One region of the Deinococcus roseus genome, then DNA from elsewhere that is predicted to be linked to it. Evidence: riboswitches for the same ligand, from Rfam matches in the RefSeq annotation. Region 1 holds a riboswitch; the other holds the start of a gene.
The links. A riboswitch is a leader RNA that binds a small molecule or an ion and turns the genes downstream of it on or off. The one in region 1 is predicted to bind cyclic di-GMP.
Positions count from the first base shown of each region.

Region 2: linked by a shared signal. The riboswitch ahead of IEY52_RS06540 (hypothetical protein) and the one ahead of IEY52_RS21835 (HD domain-containing phosphohydrolase) in region 1 are both predicted to bind cyclic di-GMP.

Region 1 covers NZ_BMOD01000026.1:419-5,509, reverse strand. Annotated here, with positions in the region: gene IEY52_RS21835 (HD domain-containing phosphohydrolase) at 1-1,141, opposite strand, end outside; cyclic di-GMP riboswitch class II at 1,198-1,281, opposite strand; gene IEY52_RS21830 (copper homeostasis protein CutC) at 1,536-2,255, shown strand; gene IEY52_RS21825 (ATP-binding protein) at 2,326-5,091, shown strand, end outside.
Region 2 covers NZ_BMOD01000003.1:231,480-236,570, forward strand. Annotated here, with positions in the region: gene IEY52_RS06525 (AAA family ATPase) at 1-738, shown strand, start outside; gene IEY52_RS06530 (DUF58 domain-containing protein) at 735-1,628, shown strand; gene IEY52_RS06535 (transglutaminase TgpA family protein) at 1,625-3,550, shown strand; cyclic di-GMP riboswitch class II at 3,599-3,682, shown strand; gene IEY52_RS06540 (hypothetical protein) at 3,751-5,091, shown strand, end outside.

The sequences.
Region 1 (5,091 bases):
CATGCAGCAAACGGGGTCCCGAAACCCTGAGGTACTGCTGCAACAAATGCTCTCCTTCCTCTGGGAGCAGGTTCAGGCAGGATCCCACCTGATACTGGTGGTCCCGCACCGTCACAAACATGCCGTAATCGAAAGGAATCACCCGGGTGCAGTGCTTGAGGGCCAGACGGATCACATCGGCAGGGTCGCTGGCCTCTTCCAGTTCTTCGGCCAGCATCACCAGTTGTGCGGAAGTGTCCAGCGAAGCCAGCAGTTGCTGGCGGGCCACCACCCGTTCTGTGATGTCCAGGCTGGAGGAGATGAACCCCTGAAAGCTGTCCCCTTCCCAGATCAGCCGGAAAGCGGTTTCGCACCACAGATGGTGGCCTTCTTTGTGCTGAATGCGGTATTCCAGAATGTGCTGGTCTAAGTGACCCTCCACCGCTTCATGGACCGACTGCTTGACCCTTTCCAGATCCTCCGGGTGGATGTACCCATAATCTGGAATGCTGAGAAACGCCTCGGTGCTGTACCCCAGAATGGCCGTGATGGACGGTGAAACGTAGGTGGCATGAAAGTTCTGGTCAAACCGCAAAATCAGGTTGACGGTGTTCTCTGCAATCAGCTGGAACTGGGCCTGGTTTTCCTGCAGGGCCTGCCGCATGCGGTTTTTCTCGGTGACATCCGAGACCACCACCAGTCTGGCCTGCTTGCCCTGAAAGTGCAGGTCCTGTCCCTGCACCTGCACCTCCATGCACTGGCCGTTCTTTTTCTGGTGCAGCCAGACCTGATCTTCCTCCGTCTCTGCTGCCTGCAGGGTCCTGAAATACTGGACCAGCACAGGTTTTTCTGTTGCAGGGCGGATGTCCAGCAGGGTCAGGCGCAGGAATTCTTCACGGGTGTAACCGTATTGGTTCAGGGCTGCCTGGTTGACCTCCAGAAACCGCAGGGTGTGCTGTTCGTACACCCACATGGGGAGGGGATTCAACCAGAAAGCCGCCTCCAACAATTCTGAAGCCCCAGAAGACAGGGTTGGCTCCTGGATGTTCTGGCTGGGTTCAGACCTCTGGATGAAATGCACGCCTGAACAGCTGATCTCCAGACCTGAATCTTCTGTTGCAGAAAAAGCCACCTGCTGTTGTGTGGGATAAGAAACGGTCATGGCAGCGTCCTTCCTGCAGGGGCATGCCAGCATGTTGTCCGAGGGGATCACAGAATTTCTCCTCATGCCGGTCGCACCATTGACTCCACACATTCCAGGTGCCCGCATACGGAATGTGCTTCCAGGTCTCATGAGTGGGCTTGATGCCACTTCTCTTTCGAGCTTAGCTGAGTTTCAGAAAAAGTGTCAACTGTTGTTTTTTGCAAAGCGTCTGTGACGGCCTTGCTGAGCAGTTGCTGAATTTTTTACACTCTGCTTACGTACCTTTCAGAGCTGTTTCAGGGGTCAGCTATTGTTGCTTCTTGCAACAGAAAAGCTGTTTGATGGCAAAACCCTCAACAACCCTCCCATCAAAATTCCATCGTCTGCCGCCCACACCTGATATGCTGAAGGCATGATTGCCGAGGTCGTCGTTGAAAATGCCATGGAGGTGAGGGAGACCCAGCATGCCGGCATCACCTCACTGTTGCTGGTGCGCAACCTCAAAGAGGGGGGCATCAGCCCGGACCTGAAAACCATTGGCCTGTGCACAGACGCTGCCCGGATTCCCATGTCCATTCTGGTTCGCCCGGACATCGACAATTACTTTTATGAAGAAGGGCGCAGGCGCAGGACCCTGAAAATTCTGGAGCTGTACTGGAACCACGGCATCCGCAACATCACCTTTGGGGCCCTGCACAACACCGTAATGGACTGGGATTTGCTGGAAGATGCCATCACCCATGGGTTCAGCGTCAACATCAACCAGGCCTTTGACCAGACCCAGGATCTGGTCAAAAATTACCTGCAACTGGCCCTGTACCCCATGGTGCGGCAGGTGGTCACCCGGGGCCAGGCCGAAACTGCAGTGGCCGGAGAAAGTCAGATTCAACAGCTGGTGCAGCTGGACAAACCCAGCCTTCCTGTGGTGGCAGACAGCACAGGCCTGACTTCAGACAACCTGAAACCCTTTCTGGAACGCAGTGGAGTGCAGGGCATCCAGTTTGGAGCCGGGTCCAGAGACCGCAATGGCAAAATCAATTTCTCGCAGCTGGAAGGTGCAGTGAATGTCCTGCGCAGGCATGCCAAAAGCAAGCAGGCTGGAGAGAATTCACCGTCCCGCTTTCGTTTCTGATCCCAGCACCCCCCAGAAATCAAGCAGTGCAGCCAGAACCTGTTGAATGAAACAGGGTACAATTGTACGCGTGAGCACCATCTACCAACTCCGGTTGCTGGGTCACACCCTGCTGGAACAGCAAGGGCAACCCGTGCGTCTGGGCACCCGCAAAGCCCTGGCCATTCTGGTCATTCTGGCCCTCAGCCCAGAGCGGGTGGGCCGTCTGGAATTGGCCGAATTGCTGTGGCCCGAACAACCCGAGGAAAAAGCCAGGGGCAGCCTCAGGCAGGAACTTTCCCGGCTCTCCCAGACCCTGGGAGAGGTGCTGCAGCTGGATGGGCAGTGGATTTCCCTGCAAAGAAATGCCTTTCAGGTGGATGTCTGGGCTTTTCAGCAGGCCCTGCAAAACAAAGACTGGAGTGCAGCCAGAGCCGCCTACCATGGGCGATTTCTGCATGGTTTTTACCTGAGGGACAGCAGCAGTTTTGAAGACTGGCAATACACCCTGCAGGAACAACTGCACCACCAGTACAGCGAGGTGCTGCTGGAACATGCCAGCCAGCTGGCCCAGAACCAGCAGATCAAAGAAGCCCTGGAGGTCTTGCAGGAAGCCATGCAACACAACCCCATCCAGGAAGATGCCTACCTGCGCAGCATGGAGCTGCACCGCCAGCAAGGGGAAGACGCTGCCATCCACAGAATCTATCAGGCACTGGTCCAGGTGTTGCACCACGAGCTGGGAGAAGAACCCAGCCAGCAAGCCCAGCAGGTTTATGCTTCCCTGCAAAAACCGGAACGCTCTCCCCTGCCCCAGAAACTGGGCATTTTTTTGGGACGCGACACCGAATTCAAAGAAGTGCTGGCCTTGCTGAACCGCCCGGACTGCAGGCTGCTCAACATCATCGGCACCGGAGGCATTGGCAAAACCCGACTGGCCCTGGAAGCCGCCCACCACCTGCAAAACCAGGGCCTGAAGGTGCACTGGGTGCAGGTCACCACCAGCACCCTCTTTTCGGCTGTGGCAGACAGCCTGAGCATTCCCGCCCTGGGCCGTGGGGACCTGGCAGAAGCCATTCGCTACCACCTGACCGACACCCGCCCCCTGCTGGTGCTGGATGAAGCCGAACTGCTCTCCAGCCACCGCGAAGTGGGCTGGTTGCTGGAGCACACCCCGGTGCGTCTGCTGCTCACCTCCCGCGAACGCCTGAAGCTGCGCAGCGAATGGATTTACGAACTCAGCGGTCTGCTGCTCCCCGAAATCGGCTGGGATGCCGCTTCCACCAGGCTTTTCCTCTATGCTGCCCAGCGGATCCGGCCCCAGTTCCTGCCTTCCATTCAGGAAAGGGAAGAGATTGCCGAAATCTGCAAACTGCTCTCGGGTTTCCCGCTGGCCATTGAAATTGCTGCCACCTGGATCCGTTTCATGGGATGCCGGGACATCCTCTCCCATCTGAAAGAAAGCCTGGACTTTCTGGATGTGCCACTCACAGACCGGCCTGAACGCCAGCGCAGTTTGCGCAGCATTCTGGATTCCACCCTGGTCACCATCCCTGCAGAGGCCCGCAATGCCCTGGTGGCCCTGGTGCCCTGCTGGGGCGGGTTTGACTTCAAAGCCGCACTGCACATCTCCAGAACCGGTGCAGGCACCCTGGCTTTGCTGGCCGACCACAGCCTGCTGCAACAACCCCGCATGGGTGAATTCCGCATGCTGGAAGTGCTCCGGCAGCATCTGCGCCCGGAAGTGCCTCAGGCAGCCTACCAGCACCACGCCGAATACTACGCCAGGTTGCTGGCCGAACACACCAGCAATTTGCGTGGAGGCAAACAACAGGAAGCCCTGCAACTGCTGACCCCCCACAAGAGCAACTTTCACACCGCCTGGGACTGGGCCGTCAAAACCCAGCACCATGAAGTGCTGGAGCAAATGATGCAGGGCATGTTCCTGCTGCACGAAATCAAGGGCTGGTTTCTGGAGGGGGTGCAGGTTTTTGAGCAGGCCGCAGCCACCACATCTGGACCGCTGCACAGTGCCATGCTCACCCGCACAGGCCGCTTCCATTACCGCCTGGGGCGTTTTCAGGAGGCCCGCACCTGTTTGCAGCAAAGCCTCAATGAAGAACACTCCCCCAGAGAGACCACCTTCATTCTGAACAACCTGGGGCTGGTTTCTCTGGCCCTGGGAGACCTTTACGGTGCCCTCTCCCAGTTCATGCTCAGCCGAGAACAGGCCGCGCAGCACCAGCAAACCTGGCATGAAGCCAACACCCATTACAACACCGGCCTGACCCACCAGGTCCTGGGCAATTACCCCCAGGCCGGAGAAGATTACCAGAAAGCCCTGGAGCTGTACCAGAGCCTGCAGGACACCCGGGGCATGAGCCTCTCGCTGTCTGGTCTGGGCCAGATCAGCCTGCACCTCGGACATTACGTCAGTGCCCAGAAACGCTTGCAAGAAGCCCTGGAACAGGCCGAAAACCTGGGGGATCTTTTTGCCAGAGCAGGCTCTTTGCTCAACCTGGGCAGGGTCTACCAGTTGCAGGGGCAACTGCAGGCCGCCCAGGAAGCTTTGCAGGCCGGTCTGTCCACTTTTCAACAGGTGGGGGACCAATCAGGCATTGCCCGCACCCTGATTGCCCTCAGCGAACTGCAAACGCCCCTGGAGGCCACCCAGACCCTGCAAAAAGCCCTGCAAACCAGCCAGATCAGCCACTACACCTGGGGCGAAACCCTGGCCCACCTCAACCTGGGCAACCGCCACCTGGAATTGCAGGAGCAGGAGGTGGCCAAATACCATCTGCAGTGCTGCCTGACCCTGGCCCACCAGCTCAGGGCTTCCTTGCTGGTCACCCAGGGC
Region 2 (5,091 bases), on a different contig from region 1:
CTGGATTTTGCGCGGGTGCAATTCACCAGCGATTTGTTGCCCTCAGATGTGATTGGGGCCACGGTGTACGAGCGCAACGAAGGCACTTTTCGGTTTCACCGGGGTCCGATTTTCACCCAGGTGCTGCTGGCCGATGAAATCAACCGGGCCACCCCCAAGACCCAGAGTGCTCTCCTGGAAGCCATGGAAGAACGTCAGGTCAGCATGGACGGCCAGACCCACCAGTTGCCTGAACCGTTTTTTGTGATTGCCACCCAGAACCCTGTGGAGCAGATCGGTACCTTTCCGTTGCCCGAATCCCAGCTGGACCGTTTCCTGCTGACCATCACCCTGGGGTACCCAGATCCCCGTGCGGAACGGGAACTGTTGCTGGGAACCGACCGCAGAGACCTGGTGCGCACCCTGCCTGCGGTGCTGCGTGCAGACACCCTGCAAGACGCCCAGAACCGGGCCAGTCAGGTGCATGTGGCCCCTGCACTGGTGGATTATGTGCAGGCGTTGCTCAAGGCCACCCGCACCCACCATGAATTCCAGGCCGGTCTGAGCCCCCGTGCTGCCCTGGGTCTGGTGGCTGTGTCCAGGGCCTGGGCCTGGCTTTCTGGCCGTTCCAGTGTGCGCCCTGAGGATGTGCAGGCGGTGTTTCCTGCCCTGGCCACCCACCGTCTGGTGCTGAGGTCCACCGGAACGCCCCATAGGGAGTCGGTGCTGGCCTTGCTGGGAGCCACACCCATCCCATGAAAGACCGCTGGCTGCCCCGTCCCACCCGGTTTGGCTGGGCTTATCTGGGTTTTGTGGGGATCACCCTGCTGGGGTGCATCAATTACCAGCTCAACACCGGTTATTTTCTGTGCTTTGTGATGTTTGCAGTGTGGGTGGTCTGCCTGATCGAGGCGCGCAGTCAACTGAAGGGCCTGGAGTTGGAGTTTCAGGGCAGCGCGGCTGTTTTTGTGGGACAGGAAGTGCTGCTGGAAGTTGTGGTGCGCAATGCCCTCCCACTGGTGCGGGAAAACCTCTGGGTGCAGGTCGGCGAAGTGGGCCAGCCCCTCATGGTCCCTGCCCAGGGTGAAGCCCGTTTGCAGGTGCTGCTGAAGGCGGCCCGGCGGGGCTGGATGCCTGCGCCTGCTGTGCGCTTGCAGGGAAGTGACCCTCTGGGGCTTTTTGGGGTGCAAGAGTCACGGGCGGGTGAGGAGCGGGTGGTGCTGGTGTATCCTGCCCTGGAAGAAAATCCTCCATCCTGGCAGACAACCGGGGAAGCCACGGGAATGCGGGCCCGCAAAGCCGGGCAGGATGAATACCAGGGTTTGCGGCTGTATCAGCCAGGAGACACGTTGCGAAGGGTGGCCTGGAAGCGGGGTGAACTGCCCGATGGCAACCTGCTCACCAAGGAATTTGAAACCCATCTGGACCATTCGGCATTGTTTTCCTTCCAGCAATTGCCTGCCTCGCTCAGCACCGAACAGAAACTGTCCCGGCTGGCAGCCTGGGTGGTGCAGGCCCAGCGCATGGGGTTGCACTATCGCCTGACCGGGCCGGGTCTGGACGCTGCAGGTGCAGGTGAGCGCCACAGTCAGCACTGCCTGACCTATCTGGCTGAATTTCCGGCAGAACCCGCCAGAGGAACGCCATGATTTCTTCGTTGCCCCTGACCGCAGGGCCCCTGAAAACCCTGATGGTGGCCCTGGCCCTGGTGTTTGCCCCCTACTTGCTGTTTCTGCCTCCCTGGCTGATGGGTGTGGCACTGGGCCTCATTGGCTGGCGCTGGCTGGTGGTGCAACGGAGCTGGAAATTGATGCCTCCTCTGGGCATGGCGCTGGTGCTGGTGGTTGCTGTGGCTGGCGTGTGGGGACAGTTTGGCACCCTGATGGGTCGGGATGGGGGAACGGCCATCCTGCTGGTCCTGATGGGCATGAAGCTCAACGAAAGCAAGAATGTGCGGGACGCCCTGTTGCTGGTGTTGATGGGATTTTTCACCTTGCTGTCCTGTTATTTTTTTCAGCAAGACGTGCTGATCACAGGCTACACCCTGGTCATCGGGGTTCTGCTGTTTGGGGTGGCTGCCCACCTGAGGTCCCATGCCTTCACGTTGCAGCAAAACCTGAAACGCATGGCCCCGCTGCTGTGGCGGGCCTTGCCGCTGGCGTTGGTGTTGTTTGTGGTGTTCCCCCGTTCCGAAGGACCCCTGTGGGCTGTGCCTGCCCAGCAAAATGGGAAATCTGGCCTTGCAGATGAAATCAGTCCGGGAAGCATCAGTAATGTGGTGCGGGACAGTTCTGTGGCCTTTCGGGTGGAATTTCTGGATCCGCCTCCGGCCCCAGAACAGCTGTACTGGCGCGGACCGGTGTTTGAGTTTTTTGATGGTCAGGACTGGAAACAGCAACGCCTCTGGGGAGGCAGCTACCAGTTCCCCAACACCATTCCCAGAGGGAGAACCATCCGTTACCGCACCACCATGGAACCGCATGGAAAAAACTGGGTGCTGGCCCTGGATGCTTTTGTGGGCGGATCCAACCGGGTGCAGGTCACCACCAATTTGCAGGCCGTGTCGCGTCGGCCCATCACGCTGCGCCAGCGGTTTGATTTGCAATCCATGCCAGAAGCCTGGATGGGTCGGGATGAAGATCCTGTTCGCTTGCAGGCTGAGCTGCAACTCCCAGCAGAGGGCAACCCCAGAACCCGCACCCTGGCCCACAGCTGGACCGCACTGGACCCAGAAGCCCGCATGGAGGCAGCCCTGGATTTTTTCCGCAATGGAGGTTTCAAATACACCCTGACCCCTCCAGAGCTGTCTGGTCCCAACATGCTGGACGATTTGTTGTTTGGCACACGGCAGGGGTTCTGTGAGCATTTTGCAGGTGCATTTGCCTTCCTGATGCGTGCAGCCGGGGTTCCAGCACGGGTGGTGGGAGGCTATCTGGGCGGGCACCCCAACCAGAATGGAGGGTATTACATTGTGCGCCAGACAGACGCCCATGCCTGGGTGGAGGTGTGGCTGGAAGGCAAAGGCTGGATCCGGGTGGACCCCACTGCGGCCGTTGCACCCACCCGCCTGACGCAGGGACTGGCTTCCAGCCTGCAAAATGCTGATTTTTTGCCTGCAGTGGCCAGAGGAGAAAATTCCTGGTTGACCCAGTTGCAGCTGCGGCTGGACTCCCTGCAGTTCCTGTGGGACCAGTGGATCATCGGATACAACCTGACCCAGCAGCAGGCCCTGGTGAATTTGCTGGGCACCCTGGGCACCGCACTGGTGCTGGTTGTGCTGGTTGCTGTTGCTGTGTTTTTCCTGGTGTACAAAAGAAAACCCTCCGTGCAGCATGCAGACGATTTGCAGCGGGTCTTCGAGCGTTTTGTCCGTCGTTTGAGCAGGCCGCCTGAACCTGCAGAACCGGTCGGAACCTATGCCGTGCAGATGGCAGCGGCCCACCCGGAAGCGGCTGACACCATCCTCTCCATTGCCGAGCTGTATCAGGAATTGCGGTATGGGGCGGCCCCCTCACCAGAACAGCGCAGGGCTTTTCAGCGACAGGTGCAGCAGTTCCGACTGAAGCCCTGAGAGACCCGCTTTCAGTGAGGTTTTGGTCAGAATGCAAAAGTAAGATGAGGGGGAAGAGGAGGCGTTGATTCCTGTGCTGTATCCGGGCACCTGGCACAGGAGGAGCCAGTGGTGCGACCGGCCTTGATCCCTTCGGCAACTTCTGCTGCGTGGTTTCATGCTCGGTCTGCCTTTGCCCGCAAAGGAATGTGACGCACACCATGACCCACCTGACCCCTTTCCGAACCCTTTTGACGGCTGCCCTGATGGGAGCAGTCGTGTGCTTGTCGGGTCAGGGTCAGGCTGTCCAGGTGGACCTTCCACTGCTGTTGCAAAACCAGCAGGCCACCCAGTTGATGGTGCCTTTGCCCACCACCCTCAAAGGACAAACCCTGTCTGTGGTCTTACAGGGCTGGAAATCTGAAGGCGAGTTGCAGCAGGGCCCGCCTGCAGGGTTCAGGATCAACCACCCTAAAAAACTGTCTGCCAGCCAGAATCCCATTTTGCCCATCAGTGTGCAGGTCACGGGAGACAGCGACCTGACCCGACTGGTTCTGGTTTTCGATGTCACAGGGCCACAGGGCAAAGAGCAGGTGGAGGTGGTCTTGCAGCTTCCCCCACGGGTCCGACTGGAAGTGCAGGTGCCAGAGGGGGTCACCACCCTGCCGGGATACACCGTGCAGGTGCCCATTCACATTCACAACACCGGGGTGATTCCAGCGCACATCCATGTGGAATTGAGTCTGGCTTTGCAGGCGGTTCCCGACTTTGAGCTGGCCCCGGGCGCGGCACGGACCATCAATTTGCCCATCCCCACCCAGGCCACCGACCAGACGCTGGAAATCGGTTTGCTGACCCCCACCAGCACCCTCCGCAAGAAAATCCTGCTGAAAGGGGTCAAGGGCACAGACGCCCCTTACCGGGTGAAAATCCAGATGTCTGCTGGCACAGAATCCGGGCAGCCTGTGGGCACCCAGTTGCGTGCAGAGGCCAACCTCAGCGAAAGTGTGCGGCTGTCTGCAGCAGTGGCCCTGAAGGGCACCGCCCTGCAAAGCCCCAGTTTGCTGGGGGGTGTGGGCAAGACTACAGTCAATTACGGTGCGGGTCCTGCTTCTGGTGTGGCAGGCAGTGCAGGTGAAGGCCTGTACATCAGTGGTGAACCCCTGAGCGGCCTGCAGGTGGGTGCAGGATGGGGCACCCGCACCACCAGTTTGCGTCTGGGTGCAAAATCTGCTGGTCGGGAAGAACAGCTTTACTGGTCGGTGGCTGCCCACAGCGATCTGGCGTTCACATCCCCGGAATTTTCGGCGTCCTTGCAGAATTCAGAGTGGAGCTGGAACAGCAAATTCACGCCCTGGCAGCCCACCCAGTGGGTTTCATCGCTGGGGTACAGTGGGCCAGGAGAGGGCGCAAACGCACGGGTGGCTTATGGCCCTGCAGGCTGGGACGTTTTCCTGAAAGGCAACCTGACCCTTCCAGACAGCCAGGACCGCTTCAGCAGCCAGTGGAACCTGCAGGGCAACCAGTGGCGGGATTTCCAGATGACCTACAGCAACCGGGAA